2 regions of the Microbacterium sp. JC 701 genome follow, and region 2 is predicted to be linked to the other one. Evidence: riboswitches for the same ligand, from Rfam matches in the RefSeq annotation. Region 2 holds a riboswitch; the other holds the start of a gene.
What was found. Region 2 has a riboswitch for thiamine pyrophosphate ahead of thiM (hydroxyethylthiazole kinase). Riboswitches for the same ligand answer to the same signal wherever they lie in the genome.

Region 1 (7,405 bases), on a different contig from region 2:
GTCGAGGTCTTGGCCTCGGCGCCGTTCCAGAGCACGACGGTCGCGTCGGTGGCGGTGACCACGTCGACGTCGGGGGCCCACAGCGACTCGACCTTGCCGACGACCGTGCCGGCCGTGAGCGAGGGGCTCGGCTGCAGCTCCTGCTCGATGCGTGCGAACAGATCACGGCTGGCCTGGTTGCGGCTGTCGGGCCCGGGCTGGCCGAGCACGGCGGCGTAGGCGCGCACCGTGGTGCCGCCGACGGTGATGTCTTTCGCCGTCAGCAGGTTCCAGGCGTCGAGGGTGCCGGTCTTCACACCGATCACGCCGGGATCCTCGAGCAGGGAGTTGCCGTTGCGGAACGTGCCCGCCCCCGGCAGCGTCAGCTCGGGCGTGCGCACGATCTCGGCGATCACGGGGTTGGCGAGAGCGCGCTCGGCGAGGGCGATGAGGGCGGCGGGCGTCGCGGTGTTGCCCGCCTCGATCCCGGTCGGGTTGACGATCGTGATGCCGTCGATGCCGCGCTGGGCGAGGTACTCTCCCGCGGCGGCGGCGAAGGCGGCATCCGATCCGAAGAGGTCGTTCGACAGGCGCTGCGCGTAGTTGTTCGCGGAGGCGATGAGCATGCCCTGCAGCATCTGCAACTGGGTGAGCGTGCCGTCGACGGGCACGTCGAGCGACGATTCGCCGCGCGCCCGGTACTGCCAGTAGTCGGCGCTGTCGGCCTGCGTGAAGGCGTACGTGCCACCCTGCTCGCCCGGCGCCAGCGGCAGCTTGTCGAGCACGACGAGGGCGGTGACGACCTTCGTGATGCTCGCGATCGACTCGGGGGCGTTCGCGGGAGTCGAGAGCGTCTCGGGCATGCCGTCGAGCGCGATCGCCGCTTCGCCCTGCGCCGGCCACGCGGGGTTCGCCGTGGGCGCGGCGGTCGGCTGCGCGGCGACGGTGCGCACGGTCGGAGCCACGGCGTTCAACGGCCAGAGCAGGGTCGCGGCGACGTATGCCGCGACCAGCATGAGCAGGAGGATCGGCGGAACGACGGTGGCTGGACGCAGGCGGCGCCGGCGCCCTCCGGCCAGCAGATCGCCCGCGCGAAGGGTCGATCCGGAGACGACGAAGGTCGGGGCGGGGCGCGGAGCGGCTGCCTGGTGGGGGTCGACCCACGCGAGCGCTCCGATGACGGTGGAGGTTCCGGATGCCGCGGCGGCGGTCGACGCGGGCGAGGCGTCGGTCGTCGGCGGCGGGGTCGTCGCGTCCGCCGGTGACGGCTGCGTGGTTGTGGCTGGGGACGCCTCGGCTTCGGCGCCCTCGGCGGCCGGTGCGACGGCGGCAGCGCCGGTCCGGGGTGCCTCGGCGTCGGCGGCACTCGCGGTAACGGGAGCCCCGGCCTCGGACGCCTCGGCCTCGACGGCGCCTGCAGCCCGCGGATCGGCCGGGGAAGCGGCATCCGAAGTCTGCTCCGACTCCGCCGGAGCGGCGAGCGGCTCGTCCGGGTTCCGCGGCGCGCATCGCGACTCCGGGATCTGCTCGCTCACCCGCCCACGCTACCCCGGGCGTGCCCCTATACTCGTCACCACAACCCACGGGAGTCCGGTGAGCCGGGCTGAGAGGAAGCGAATCCACGCTTCGACCGTCGAACCTGATCCGGATCATGCCGGCGCAGGGAGGAGAGAAATGCACACGTCCACGTCTGCCCCCGCGAACCGCTCGACGGTCGTCGCCTCGGACCGCTTGCGGTGGCGTGTCGTCGACATCGTCGTCGCCGCCGTGCTCGGCGTCGCGATCGGCCTGGTGTTCTGGGCCTGGAACACTGTCGGCGGCCTCTGGTTCGTCGCCATGGACGGCGTCACTCCCGGTCTCGGGGGCCTCGCGGTCGGTATCTGGCTGATCGGCGGCGTCGTCGGCGGGCTGATCATCCGCAAGCCCGGCGCGGCTCTGCTGGTCGAGCTCGTGGCCGCCGTCGTCTCGGCCCTCATCGGCAACGTGTGGGGTCCGCTCACGATCGTGTCGGGCCTGGCTCAGGGCCTCGGCGCCGAGCTGATCTTCCTCGCCTTCCTCTACCTGCGATTCACCCTGCCGGTCGCCATGCTCGCCGGAGTCGGCGCGGGCGTCGGCGCGTGGCTGAACGAGCTGTTCGTCGGGTCGTCGCCGAATATCGCCAAGACCGTCGAGTTCAACCTCATCTACCTCGGCACCCTCGTGGTTTCGGGTGCGCTGCTGGCCGGTCTGGTCGGCTGGCTGCTCGTGCGTGCACTGGCGGCCACCGGTGCGCTGAGCCGCTTCGCCGCCGGGCGGGAACGCCGCCGCGACGTCTGATGCCGCATCCCGCGCGCGTCGACGTCGAAGGCTGGGGCTGGCGCTACGCCGGTCGCAAGCTCCCCGCCACGCGCGAGATCGACCTCGTCATCGAGCCCGGCGAGCGGGTGCTGCTGCTCGGCGCCTCGGGTGCGGGCAAGTCGACCCTGCTCGCCGGTCTCGCGGGCCTGCTCGGAGGCAGTGACGAGGGGGAGCAGACCGGGCGCATCCTCGTCGACGGCGGGGCGCCCGAGGGGCAACGCGGACGCATCGGCCTGGTCCTGCAGGACCCCGAGGCGGGGATCGTGCTGTCGAAGGTGGGCGACGACGTGGCCTTCGGGTGCGAGAACCTCGGGGTGCCGGCATCCGACATCCCCCACCGGGTGGCGCACGCTCTGGCCTCCGTCGGTCTGACCGTGCCCCTCGACCGCCCGACGAAGGCGCTGTCGGGCGGGCAGAAACAGCGCCTCGCGCTCGCGGGTGTGCTCGCGATGCACCCCGGACTGCTGCTGCTCGACGAGCCGACCGCCAACCTCGACCCCGACGGCGTCGACGACGTGCGCGCGGCCGTCGAGGGCGTCATCGCGCGCGAGGGCACGACGCTCGTGCTGATAGAGCACCGCACCGCCGTGTGGGCCGACCTCATGACGCGGGTCGTGGTGCTGGCGCCGGGCGGGGGGCTGATCGCCGACGGCCCGCCCGATCGCGTGTTCGCGGAATATGGCGACGCGCTCGCCGCCGCCGGAGTGTGGGTCCCGGGTCGCCCGGTGGAGCTTCCGGTCGCCGCTCCCTCGTCGAATCCGGATGCCGTGCTGACGGCCGAGACGTTGGCCATCGGGCGCGAGAAGGGCACCGTCGTCGCGTCCGACCTCAACCTGATCGTCCCCACCGGCGCGGGCACCGTCGTGACGGGCCCGAACGGCGCGGGCAAGTCGACGCTCGCGCTCACCCTCGCGGGGCTCCTGCCCGAAGTCCGCGGAGAGGTGACCGCCGCGGCGGGGCTCGCGGCCCGCGGCATCCGGCGCCCGTCCCGCTGGCGCTCCACCGAACTGCTCACGCGCATCGGCACGGTGTTCCAGGAGCCCGAGCACCAGTTCCTGGCGTCGACGCTGCGCGACGAGCTCGCCGTGGGGCCGAGAGCGCTCCGGATGCCGGCGGCTCAGGTCGAGCAGATCGTCGACGAACTGCTCGAGCGACTCGACCTTGCCCCCCTCGCCCTCGCCAACCCGTTCACCCTGTCGGGCGGCCAGAAGAGGCGCCTATCGGTGGCGACGGTGCTCGCCGCCTCGCCCGAAGTGATCGTGCTCGACGAGCCGACCTTCGGTCAGGACCGTCGCGGCTGGACCGAGCTCGTCGCCCTGCTGCAACGCGAGATCGCACGCGGGCGCGCGGTGGTCGCCGTCACGCACGACGCCGACGTGGTGCGCCATCTCGGGCAGCACCGCATCCGCCTGGGGGAGGCCGCGTGAGCGTCGTGGTCGAGGCCCCCGCGCGCACGGCGTGGCTCGACGGCGTGAACCCCGTGACGAAGGTCGCGATCGTGGTGGTGCTCGCCGCGCCGTTGCTGGTCTCGATTGACGCGGTGAGCGCCGCGACGGCCCTGATGCTCGAGCTGCTGTGCGTGCCGCTCACGGGACTGCCGTTGACGACGGTGCTCAAGCGGATGCTGCCCGTGCTGGTGTTCGCCCCCGTCGCGGCGGTGAGCATGCTGCTGTACGCCCGCCCCGGCGGCACCGTCTACGGCTCGTTCCTGCTCGCCACGATCAGCGACGACTCGATCGTGCTCGCGATCGCCGTGCTGCTGCGCGTGCTCGCGCTCGCGCTACCGATGATCCTGCTGTTCGCCCGCACCGATCCCACCGCGCTCGCCGACGCCCTCGCCCAGGTGGCCAAGCTGCCGAGCCGGTTCGTGCTCGGCGTGCTCGCCGGGGCGCGCACCGCGGGGCTGTTCGTCGACGACTGGCGCACGATGACCCTCGCCCGCCGAGCGCGGGGGCTCGGCGACCGCGGGGCGCTCCGTCGGTTCTTCTCGATGGCGTTCGTGCTGCTCGTGTTCGCCGTGCGCCGCGGCACGAAGCTCGCCACCGCGATGGAGGCGCGCGGGTTCGGCGCCGACGTCGAGCGCACCTGGGCGCGGCCGTCGACGCTGTCCGGCCGCGACGGCGCCGCCCTTGCGGGATCCCTCGCGCTGGGAGCTCTGGCGCTCGCCGCCGCGGTGGCGACGGGCGCGTTCCGCGTCGTGGGGACGTGAGCGTCGGCGGCGGGGCTACCGACGACTCAGAACACGTACTCGAAGCACAACGAGCGCGGCATCGTCTCGATGTAGGGCTCGTAGACCGGGATCGGGGTGAAGCCCGCGGCGGCGTACATGCGCAGCGACTCGGGCTGCATGCGCCCGCTCTGCAGGATGACGCGGCGCGCGCCCGCGCGACGGGCGAGGTCGACGACCGTCTCGGTCAGGGCGGTGCCGACCCCTCGGCGGCGGGCGCCGGCGGTGACGATGAGGCGCTTGAGCTCCCACTCCTCGCCCAGGCGTCTCAGGATCACGTGCCCCAGAGGAGTGTCGTCGGCGTCGATCGCGAGCAGCGTCGCCACCACGTCTTCGGGGTGCACCGCGAGAGCGGCCTCGCGCTTGGCGGCGACCTCGGGGGTGTCGTCGGCGTCGGCGTCGCGGTAACGCTCGTCGAGATCGGCATCGAGCACGCGCCGCAGGGCGACCGCGCGGGGATCATCGACGGCGACCTTCTCGATACGGAACCCGGGCTCGCTCACCCGACGAGCCTAGGGCCGGTGGTCCGCGCCGGCCCGACGCGCGACGATCGGTGCGCACTCGCCTGCGCGAACCTGCCCCGCGCTGCGGGGTTCGCCCGCGACGGGGGCAGAATGATGACGGGGGTGTCATGGGTCTGTCGTTCGCTCTACTCGCGGTGAGCGTCGCGGTCGCGACCGCGGTCGGCTTCGTGGCCTTCCCGCGTCTGGGAACCCCCGGTCGGGTGACGCTGTTCCTGCGGTACGCGGCGGTGGCCGGGGTCACCGCCGTCGGCTCGAGCGCGATGTACTTCATCTACGGTGCGGGCGGCGGTCTGCTGACCCTCGTGCTCGGAGACGTCGCCATGGTGCTCGCCCCGGCCCTCATGCTCGTGGCCGTGAGTGCACTCGACGGACGCCGGGTGCGCCGAGCGTCGACGTTCGCCCTCGTGCTCGCACTGATCGTGGCCGTGGTCACCGCCACGGTCCCCCTGCCCGCCTCGCTGGCGGTGAAGGCGGTGGCCCTCGCCGCCGCCTGCGCCGCCTGCGCGTGGGTGGCGAGCCACTCGCGCGTCGAGCCCTTCGGTCCGCTGCGCATCATCGCCTTCGCCAACGCGGTGTACGCGCTCTACTGCCTCGCGCGCGTCGGGGTGGCGCTCGCCGCCGGATGGGAGTCCCCCCTGTACCTCACCGCCTTCTCGTTCGGCCCCGCGACCATCCTCGGGGCCGTCGCCGTGGTGGCGATGGGCGTCGCGGTCGTCCGCCTGTGGGCCGGCCCGCGCGCCGAGGTGCGGCCCGAGGTGTGCCCCGCGGGGGTGGCGGTCGTCGTGGGCGACTGGGACCTGGCATCCGCCGCCTATGGCCCCGAACGCATGCGCGACCTCGTGGTCGACCTGCGCGCGGCGGCCCACGACCTCGACCCGCACGCCGCCGACGTGCCGCGGGGGGCCGAACTGACCGTCGCCGACCCGGTCGAAGCCCTCGGTGCGCGCCTGCGCGACGCCTACGGCTGGGCGCCCGAGCAGACCATCCTCCTCGCCGACGGGGCCGCCACCGCGGCGATCCGCACGCGTCCCGGACGTACGCGGCGGGGGCGATGGGGCCGGGGCGTTTCGCGGTCCTGAGTTCCGGCTAGGGTGGAACTCGGTTTCAGCTTTCGAAGGAGAACGCATGGACATCGAAGGAGCCTCCGCCCTCGTCACCGGCGGCGCCTCGGGCCTGGGCCTGGCCACGGCGCGACGATTGGCCGCCGCGGGAACCCGCGTCACGATCGTCGATCTGCCCTCGTCGTCGGGGGCCTCGATCGCCGAGGACCTGGGCGGATCGTTCGCCGCCGCCGACGTGACGGATGCCGAGCAGATGGCCGCGGCCGCCGCCCTCGCCGCCGACGCGGGGCCCCTGCGGGTGGTCGTGAACTGCGCCGGCATCGCGCCGCCCGCGAAGGTGCTCGACCGCGACGGAAACCCCTCGTCGCTCGCCGACTTCGAACGCGTCGTGCGCGTCAACCTCATCGGCACCTACAACGTCATCGCCCAGACCTCCGCCGTCATGGCGAAGACCGACCCCGCCGAGGGCGGTGACCGCGGGGTCATCGTGAACACCGCGAGCGTCGCGGCCTTCGACGGGCAGATCGGTCAGCCCGCGTACTCCGCGAGCAAGGGCGGCGTGCACGCGATGACGCTCCCCGTGGCGCGCGAGCTCGCCCGCCACGGCATCCGCGTCGTCACCATCGCCCCCGGCATCATGGAGACGCCGATGCTCAAGGGCCTTCCGCAGGCGGCGCAGGACTCGCTCGGCCAGCAGGTGCCCTACCCCTCGCGCCTCGGCGCCCCCGACGAATACGCGCGCCTCGTGCTCGCGATCGTCGACAACGGCTACCTCAACGGTGAGACCATCCGCCTCGACGGCGCGATCAGAATGGCACCGAAATGACCGACGGCATTCAGCTGCACATCGAAGACGGACTGGCGCGCGTCACCTTCGATCGGCCCGCCTCTCTCAACGCGATGGACTTCCCCATGGCGCGCCGCTGGCGCGACGTCGCGCACGAGGTCACGACCGATGCGTCGGTGGGAGCGGTGATCCTGGATGCCAACGGGCCCGCGTTCTGCGCGGGCGGCGACGTCGTCGCGATGGCCACCACGGGCGCCTCCGGCTCCGACGTCACCGAAACCGCGCACGCGATTCACGACGGCATCCGCACCTTCGCCGAAGCGCCCCTGCCGATGGTCGCCGCCGTGCAGGGAGCGGTCGCGGGCGGAGGGCTCGGGCTCATGCTCACGGCCGACTACGTCGTCGCGAGCGAGAACGCCCGCTTCGTCAGCAGGTACGCGAACATCGGCCTCACCCCCGATCTGGGCGTCTCGACGCTGCTGCCCGCCGC
Region 2 (7,405 bases):
GAATACCTCGCCCTCACCGGGGGGACGATGGATGCCTCCGACGCCCTCTACGCCGGCTTCGCCGACCACATGGTCCCGACCGCGCACCTCGAGGCGCTGTACGAGGCGCTCGAGAATCGCGCCGACCCCTCGAGCCCCACCGAACTCGTGCTGCTGTTCGACGAGACGCCCGAGCCGTCGCGCTTCGAGACCGCGCGCGAGTGGATCGACGACGCCTTCGCCGCCGACGACGTCGCGGGAATCGTGGAGCGGCTGCGCGCCCGCCCCGAGACCGAGGCGCACGAGACGGCCGAGCTGCTGGCGGCCTCGGCTCCCACGGCCCTCGCCGTCACGCTCGAGGCGGTGCGCCGGGCCCGTGCCCTGCCGTCGCTGCGCGCGGCGCTCGCTCAGGAGTACGGCCTCGTGCTGTGGTTCGCGTTCACGCAGCCCGATCTCGTCGAGGGCATCCGCGCGCAGGTGGTCGACAAGGACCGCTCGCCGTCGTGGTCGCCTGCGCGGCACGAGGACCTTCCCGCCGACCGCGTCGCCGAGGCGTTCGCGTACCAGCCGGAGCCGGAGCTGTGGTGAGGCCGGGGCGGTCATGACCGCGCGGCGACGCTGGTCGATCGGTCGGGCCCTCGACGGGTTCTTCTTCGTCTTCGCCGGCCTCGCCGCCATCTGGCTCGCCTACCTGAGCTTCACCGCGTCGTTCTCGCTCGGCTGGGCGGGGATCGCGATGGTGATCGCCTTCTGGGTGCTGCTGGCGTATCTCGTCCTGCCGCGGCTGCATCGCATCCTGACCGCGGTGTACGTGCCCGACTACTTCATGGGGCGCACCCGCACCTCCGACGGGCTGCTCGGCGATCCCGTCAACCTCGCGTTCCAGGGCGAGCGGGAGGCGATCGAGGCGGTGATGGCCGCCGCCGGGTGGATCGCCGCCGACCCCGTCAGCCTGCGCTCGTCGTGGCGCATCATCACGTCGACGCTTCGTCGGCGCAGTTACCCGCGGGCTCCGGTGAGTCCGTTGTTCCTGTTCGGGCGGATGCAGGATCTCGCCTACCAGCAGGAGGTCGCCGGGTCGCCGGCCCAGCGCCATCACGTGCGGCTGTGGAAGTGCCCCGACGGGTGGCTGCTGCCGGGCGGGCGTCGGGTCGACTGGCTCGCGGCCGGCACCTTCGACCGTGCGGTCGGTCTGTCGTTGTTCACCCTGCAGGTGACCCACCGCATCGACGCCGACACCGACATCGAGCGCGACCACATCGTCGGCTCGGTCCGCGCGGTGCCGGGGGTGACGGTCGACGTGATCCGCGACTTCTCGACCGGCTATCACTCGCGCAACGGCGGCGGCGACAGCATCACGACCGACGGGGATCTGCCGATCGTCGATGTTTCGGCGGTCGGCGTCTCGGCGGTCGACGTCGCGGCGGCGGAGGCGGGCACGTGAGCGCCCGGCGGGCCCCGCACAAGCGCGCCGCGTTCGAGCCGCTCGCCCCGGCCGTCACGGGTGCTTCCGACATGCACCGGCCCGCGGCCACCGTCGCCGGGGCGGTGCTGGTGTTCCTGCGTGCCGCCGCGGGCATGCTGTGGGCGCTCGGCGTCGCGTTCGAACTGCCGCCGTGGCTGCAGGCGGTGGCCGCGGCATCCGGAGACGCGTCCGACGGCTCGAGCCCCCTCACCCTCGCCGACTTCGACACGACGCCCGGGGTGTTCCTCGGCGTGCTCGGCTTCGTCGCGTTGGTGCAGGTGGTCTTCGGCTCGTTCGTGCTGGCGGGTGGAAACGTCGCGCGCGTCGTCGTCATGGTCATCTCGACGCTGTCGATCATCGGGTCGTTCATCGGCTGGTGGGAGTTCGGGCAAGACATCACCGTGCGCACGACCCTGCTCACGCTGAGCCTCGACATCCTCGTGCTGCTCGCCCTGTCGAGCCGCGACGCGGCGGCGTACGCGCGACGGCTGCGGCGGCGACGGCGCGAGCGGCGGCGCGATGGGTCGCGCACTCCATCTTCTCGGCGGGCGGTCGGGGCTCCCTCAGACTCGGCGGGATAGCCTGAAGGATGCCGCGCCCGTGCGGCAGGACGGATGACGCCAGTGTTCGACAGCCCCATGTCGCTTTCGGCATACGAGGTGCTCCGCGTGGCCGCCGACGTCGACGACGAAGGACTGCGCCGCGCCTACCGGGTGCGTCTGCGCGAAACCCACCCCGACACCGGGGGAGACGCCGCCCTCTTCGTGCAGGTGCAGCGCGCCTGGGAGCTCATCGGCACCCCCGAGGCGCGCGATGCGTACGACCGGGGACGCGGATCGAGCTCAGGGTCGGGTGCGACCGAATGGGGCGCCGGCTCCTCGGCATCCGCCCCCTCGCGCCCCGCCGACACCCGCCCGCGCGCGCGGTCGCACGGGCAGCCCGGTGGCTGGCGACGAGAGCGCTACCTCGATCTGATCCGCGAATGGGTGGGCCGCGGGGTCGACATCGCGGATCCGTATGATCCCGCGCTCGTGCGCTCGGCTCCCCCCGAGATCCGGCACATCCTGGCCGATGCGCTCGCCGAGGAAGAGACCGCGCGGCTCGTCTCGGAGCTCGGCATGGGCTACACCGTGTGGCACGACGTGTTCGCGGATCGCGACGGGCGCGATCCCGAGCAGAAGCTCGACCACCTCGTGCTCGGTCCGAGCGGCCTCTACGCGATGCTGAGCGAGGACTTCGGCGGCCCGGTCGGCGTGCGTCGCGGCGAGATCACCGGTCCGAACGTGTTCGGCTCGCCCGTGACCCAGCTCGTCTCTCGTGCACGCGTGATCGCCCGGTCGGCCGGCGTGCGGTTCAGCGGGGCGATGATCGTGCTGCCCGACGACGACGTGCTCGACGCCGTCACCGACCTCGGCAAGGTGCGCGGCACCCCCGTCGCCCTGGTCACCCGCAGCGCCCTGACGACCCTGTTGCGCCGCGGCATCACCGGAGCGCGGGAGGTCGGCGGCACGGAGCTGTTCGACATCCGCACCCGGCTGCAGCAGCGCGTGCGGCACGTCTGAGCGTCGCGACCCGGCCCCGGCGGTGCGCCGACGCCGTGGGCATGCCTAGGGTGGGGGCATGAGTACCGACGAGACCTCGGGTGCCTCGGCATCCGACGAGATGAAGCGAAAGTTCAAAGAGGCGCTCGCGAAGAAGAACGGCGCCCAGCAGTCGGGTCAGGCGCACCTCGACGGCCACTCGGCCGTGCAGGGCACGCACGCAGCCGTCACCAAGCGCGAGTTCCGACGCAAGAGCGGCTGAGCACCACGCTCGGCGCGGGAGGGGGCGGATGCCGATTCCGTCATCTCCCGCGCGAGAGCGGGGCCTCGAAGAAGTCCCTCTCGAGCGCCATCGAGCGGTCGTAGGCCGTGGCCATCGCCGCGCGCTCGGCCGGCGAGGCGCACCGTGCGGCGGCATCCACGAGCGTCGACGCGCGCGCCGATGAGGCCGCGAACTCCTCGTCGCCGTAGGCCGTGAGCCAATCGGCGTAGGCGTGATCGGCGTCGAAGGTGCCGCGCCAGCGCGCCCCGATGTCGGTGTACAGCGCGAAGCACGGCAGGATCGCGGCGACCAGCACGGCGTAGGAGCCCGTGGTCGAGGCCGTGTGCAGGTGATCGGTGTACGCGAGGGTCGACGCCGCGGGTGACAGTTCTCGCGGATCGACATGCGCCTGATGCAGTGCCGCCTCCTCGTCGAGGCAGGACACCGACGCGGTCGCCCAGAAACGCTGTTCGTCGACGGTGGGAGCGAGGGCCGCCACCCGGGCCAGCACGCGGGAGTACTCGCGCAGGTACAGAAGGTCCTGACCCAGGTACCAGGCGAAGGCGTCTCGGTCGAGGGATCCGGATGCCAAGCCGCGCACGAATCCGCACGCGTCGACAGCGGTCCGCACATCTGCCGTCGCCCGCCACCGCTCGGCGCTGAACGACACCTCGAGGTCGATGTGCGGACGCAGCTCGTGCAGATGGTCGATGGGGCCGTTGCCGCGTCCGACGTGCAGGTGCTCGGCGTTCTCGAGCGCACCCGTGAGCCAGCGCTTCGCGCGGGTCAGCGCGTCCGGCCACGACAGGCCGGACGCGGCGAGAGTGGCCATCGCCGACGACAGCGAGCACCCGGTGCCGTGCGTGTGGCGGGTGGCGACGCGGACCCCTGCGACCTCGTGCACGCCGGTCGCGTCGACGATGGCATCCGGACTCTCGGCCCCCGCGAGATGGCCGCCCTTCAGCAGCACGCGGGTCTGCGCGCTCGCAGCCAACGATCGGGCCTGAGCGACGGCGGCGTCCCACGTCGTCGCGCGGGGCTCGCCCACGAGCACGGCCAATTCGGCGAGGTTCGGGGTGACGAGATCGGCCCGACGGCAGAGCGACCGAACGGCGTCTTCGGCGTCGGTGTCGAGCAGGCGGTCGCCGCTGGTGGCCACCATCACGGGGTCGAGAACGACGAGGGGCGGTCGGACCTGCGCGAGCCAGGCATCGACGACCGCGACGATCGGAGCCGAGCCGAGCATGCCGATCTTCACGGCGTCGATCTCGACGTCGTCGCTCACCGCTCGCAATTGCGCTTCGAGGAACTCCGTCGGAGGAACGTGCACCGCACGCACGCCGCGGGTGTTCTGGGCGACCAGAGCGGTGACCACGGCCATGCCGTATCCGCCGAACGCGGCGATCGACTTGAGGTCGGCCTGCACGCCGGCACCGCCGGTCGGGTCTGTGCCGGCGATGCTCAGCACACGCACGCTCATGCGTCGGCCGCCCACGCGGTGCGCAGGGCGCGGACGACCGATCCCGGGTCGTCTGCTGCGCACACGGCCGATACGACGGCCACACCCGCCGCTCCGGCCCCGCGCAGCGCCGCGACGTCGCCCTCGCCGATGCCGCCGATCGCGACGCAGGGAAGAGGGGTGGATGCCGCGATCTCGGCGAATCCCTCGATGCCGAGCGGAGTGGGATGGTCGGGCTTGGTCTGCGTGGCGCGGATCACGCCGACGCCGAGGTAGTCGACGGTCCGCGCGGGCAGGGAATGTGCCACCGAGAGGTGCGCGGGGGTGTTGGCGGTCCAGCCGATGAGGGCGGCGGGACCCAGGAGGGTTCGCGCGGCGTCGACGGGCAGGTCGCTCTGGCCGAGGTGGACACCGTCGACCTGCGCACCGCGCGAGCGTGCGGCGAGCACCACGTCGAGGCGGTCGTCGACGACGAAGGCGCAGCGCCCGGCGATGACGTCGGCGAGGTCGAGGGTGCGGGCGAAGAGCTCGCCGCCCGTCGCGATCTTGTCGCGCAACTGCACGACCGTGACTCCGGCAGAGACCGCGGCATCGACGATGTCGCGCAGACGGGGGAAAGGCACGCGGTGGTCGGTGACGAGGTGCAGCGGCAGGTCGGGCATCATCGACCGCCTCCGGTACGTGCCTCGAGATCGTCGGGGCTGAGGGCGGCGAGTTCGTCGAGGAACGCCGCCGCGAACGAGCCGGGCCCCCGTGAGGAGCGGGCCGCGCGTTCCGACGCCGCCGCCCATACGGTGCTCGCAGCGACGGCGGCCTCGAACGGTGCGGTGACGGCGGCGAACGCGGCCATCGCCGCGCCGAGGGCGCATCCCCCTCCGGTGACCTGGGTGAGCAGGGCGCTGCCCCCGACGATCCGCGCCTCGCGATCGGCATCCACGATCAGGTCGATCTCTCCCGACACCGCGACCGTCGCGCCGGTGCGTCCTGCGAGGGCGACGGCCGCGTCACGCGCGTCGCTGGGGGAGTCGGTCGCGTCGACTCCGCGGCCGCCCGCCCCTGTTCCCGCGAGGGCGAGGATCTCGGAGGCGTTGCCGCGGATGATCGCCGGTCGCGCCGCGAGCAACTCGTGCGCCAGCGCCGTGCGCACGGGGAGGGCTCCGACGGCGACCGGATCCAGCACCCAGGGAGTGCCGGCGACGACGGCCTCGCGTGCCGCGTCGCGCTGCTCGGCAGTCGGGGTGCCGAGGTTCACCAGCACGCCCCCGGCGATCCCGGCGAACATCCCGGCCTCGCCGGGGATGTCGCACATCGCGGGAGCCGCGCCGAGAGCCAGGAGTGCGTTGGCGGTGAAGTTCGTCACCACCGCATTCGTGATGCACTGCGTGAGCGGCGCGGCTCGGCGCACGGCCTCGAGGGCCTCTGCGGGGGTGGACGGAGACGACGACGTGCGAACGACCATTCGCGACATCCCTTCGCTAGTACGAACTAGATCAGGTTCGACGGGTGTGTTCTCAGCCCTGGCGGGCACCCCGTGTCACTGCGGGCGACGCTAGCACGAAGGCCGCGGCCGCGATCGCGTGCGCCGGAACGTGAGGAATACCGAAGGGGTCGGACGTGCTGGGGCAGGGGCGGCTGCGCCCCGGAACGGAGCGACGTGGCCACCGCCGCCCCGCGCGGGAGCGGGCGCGGGCCTCAGAACCGCGCCGAGAACCCGCCGTCGGTGTGGAGCAGCTGACCGCTGATCCAGCGCCCCTGAGGGGAGAGCAGGAACGCCGTGATCCCGGCGATGTCGCGCGGGGTTCCCATGCGACCGAGCGCGTGATGGGGCGTCAGGGCGTCGCGGGTCTCATCGTCCATCCAGCCGGTGTCGATGGGGCCGGGGTTGACGACGTTCGCGGAGATGCCGCGAGGCCCGAGCTCTCGAGCCGCTGAGATCACGATGCGATCGAGCGCGCCCTTCGACGCGCCGTACGGCAGATTGCCGGTGGTGTGGTCGCTGGTGAAGGCGACGATGGCACCGCCCGTCTCGTCGACCTGCCGCGCGAACGCGGCGATGAGCAGCAGAGACGCCCGGGCGTTCACGGCGACGTGGGTGTCGAAGCTTTCGGCGCTGGTGTCGAGGATGCCGCTCTCGATGTCGTGGGCGTGGCTCAGCACCAGCGCGTGCAGGGGGCCACGCTCGCGGGCGATGCGCTCGATCAGCTCGGTCGGTGCCGCCGGATCGGCCAGGTCGCACGGGTAGTCGCCGGAGGCGAGCTCGCTCGTGACGACATCCCACCCCTCGTCGCGGAGGCGCGGAACGATCGCGGCCGCGATGCTGTTCGCGCGTGCGGCGCCGGTGACGAGGGCGAGAGGCATGCGTCGAGCGTACGGTGCGTGCGCGTGCGCGTGCGGGTGCGGGTGCGGGCGGGTGCGGGCGTGGGGGAGCGAGGGCGATGGCGAGGCGAGCGCGGGGGGCGCCGCTCACCAGCGCTGACGCAGCTGCCGGGCACGAATGCGGGCGGGCGTTGGCGGGTGTGATGGCGAGGCGAGCGCGAGGCCGCGGGTGCCGCTGCTCAGCGCAGGCGCGCCTGCCGGGCGCGGGCGCGGGCGCGTCTGCTCGAGGCGAGCGCATCGGCGCGGGCGCGGGTGCGCCTGCTCGAGGCGAGGGCGTGTGTTCGATGCGGGTGCGCCTGCTCGAGGCGTGCGGGGAGGGAGGA

Region 1: another riboswitch for thiamine pyrophosphate. It lies ahead of LPW41_RS15495 (ECF transporter S component); the one in region 2 lies ahead of thiM (hydroxyethylthiazole kinase).

What each region holds. Positions count from the first base shown of each region.
Region 1 covers NZ_JAJNCV010000004.1:274,225-281,629, reverse strand. The annotation lists gene LPW41_RS17130 (D-alanyl-D-alanine carboxypeptidase family protein) at 1-1,514, opposite strand, end outside; TPP riboswitch at 1,552-1,662, shown strand; gene LPW41_RS15495 (ECF transporter S component) at 1,654-2,295, shown strand; gene LPW41_RS15490 (ABC transporter ATP-binding protein) at 2,295-3,743, shown strand; gene LPW41_RS15485 (energy-coupling factor transporter transmembrane protein EcfT) at 3,740-4,525, shown strand; gene LPW41_RS15480 (GNAT family N-acetyltransferase) at 4,552-5,046, opposite strand; gene LPW41_RS15475 (hypothetical protein) at 5,175-6,146, shown strand; gene LPW41_RS15470 (SDR family NAD(P)-dependent oxidoreductase) at 6,193-6,954, shown strand; gene LPW41_RS15465 (enoyl-CoA hydratase/isomerase family protein) at 6,951-7,405, shown strand, end outside.
Region 2 covers NZ_JAJNCV010000001.1:76-7,480, reverse strand. The annotation lists gene LPW41_RS00045 (enoyl-CoA hydratase/isomerase family protein) at 1-567, shown strand, start outside; gene LPW41_RS00040 (LssY C-terminal domain-containing protein) at 581-1,423, shown strand; gene LPW41_RS00035 (hypothetical protein) at 1,420-2,025, shown strand; gene LPW41_RS00030 (DnaJ domain-containing protein) at 2,068-3,006, shown strand; gene LPW41_RS00025 (DUF5302 domain-containing protein) at 3,065-3,247, shown strand; gene thiD (bifunctional hydroxymethylpyrimidine kinase/phosphomethylpyrimidine kinase) at 3,288-4,727, opposite strand; gene thiE (thiamine phosphate synthase) at 4,724-5,368, opposite strand; gene thiM (hydroxyethylthiazole kinase) at 5,368-6,165, opposite strand; TPP riboswitch at 6,157-6,248, opposite strand; gene LPW41_RS00005 (SDR family oxidoreductase) at 6,399-7,064, opposite strand.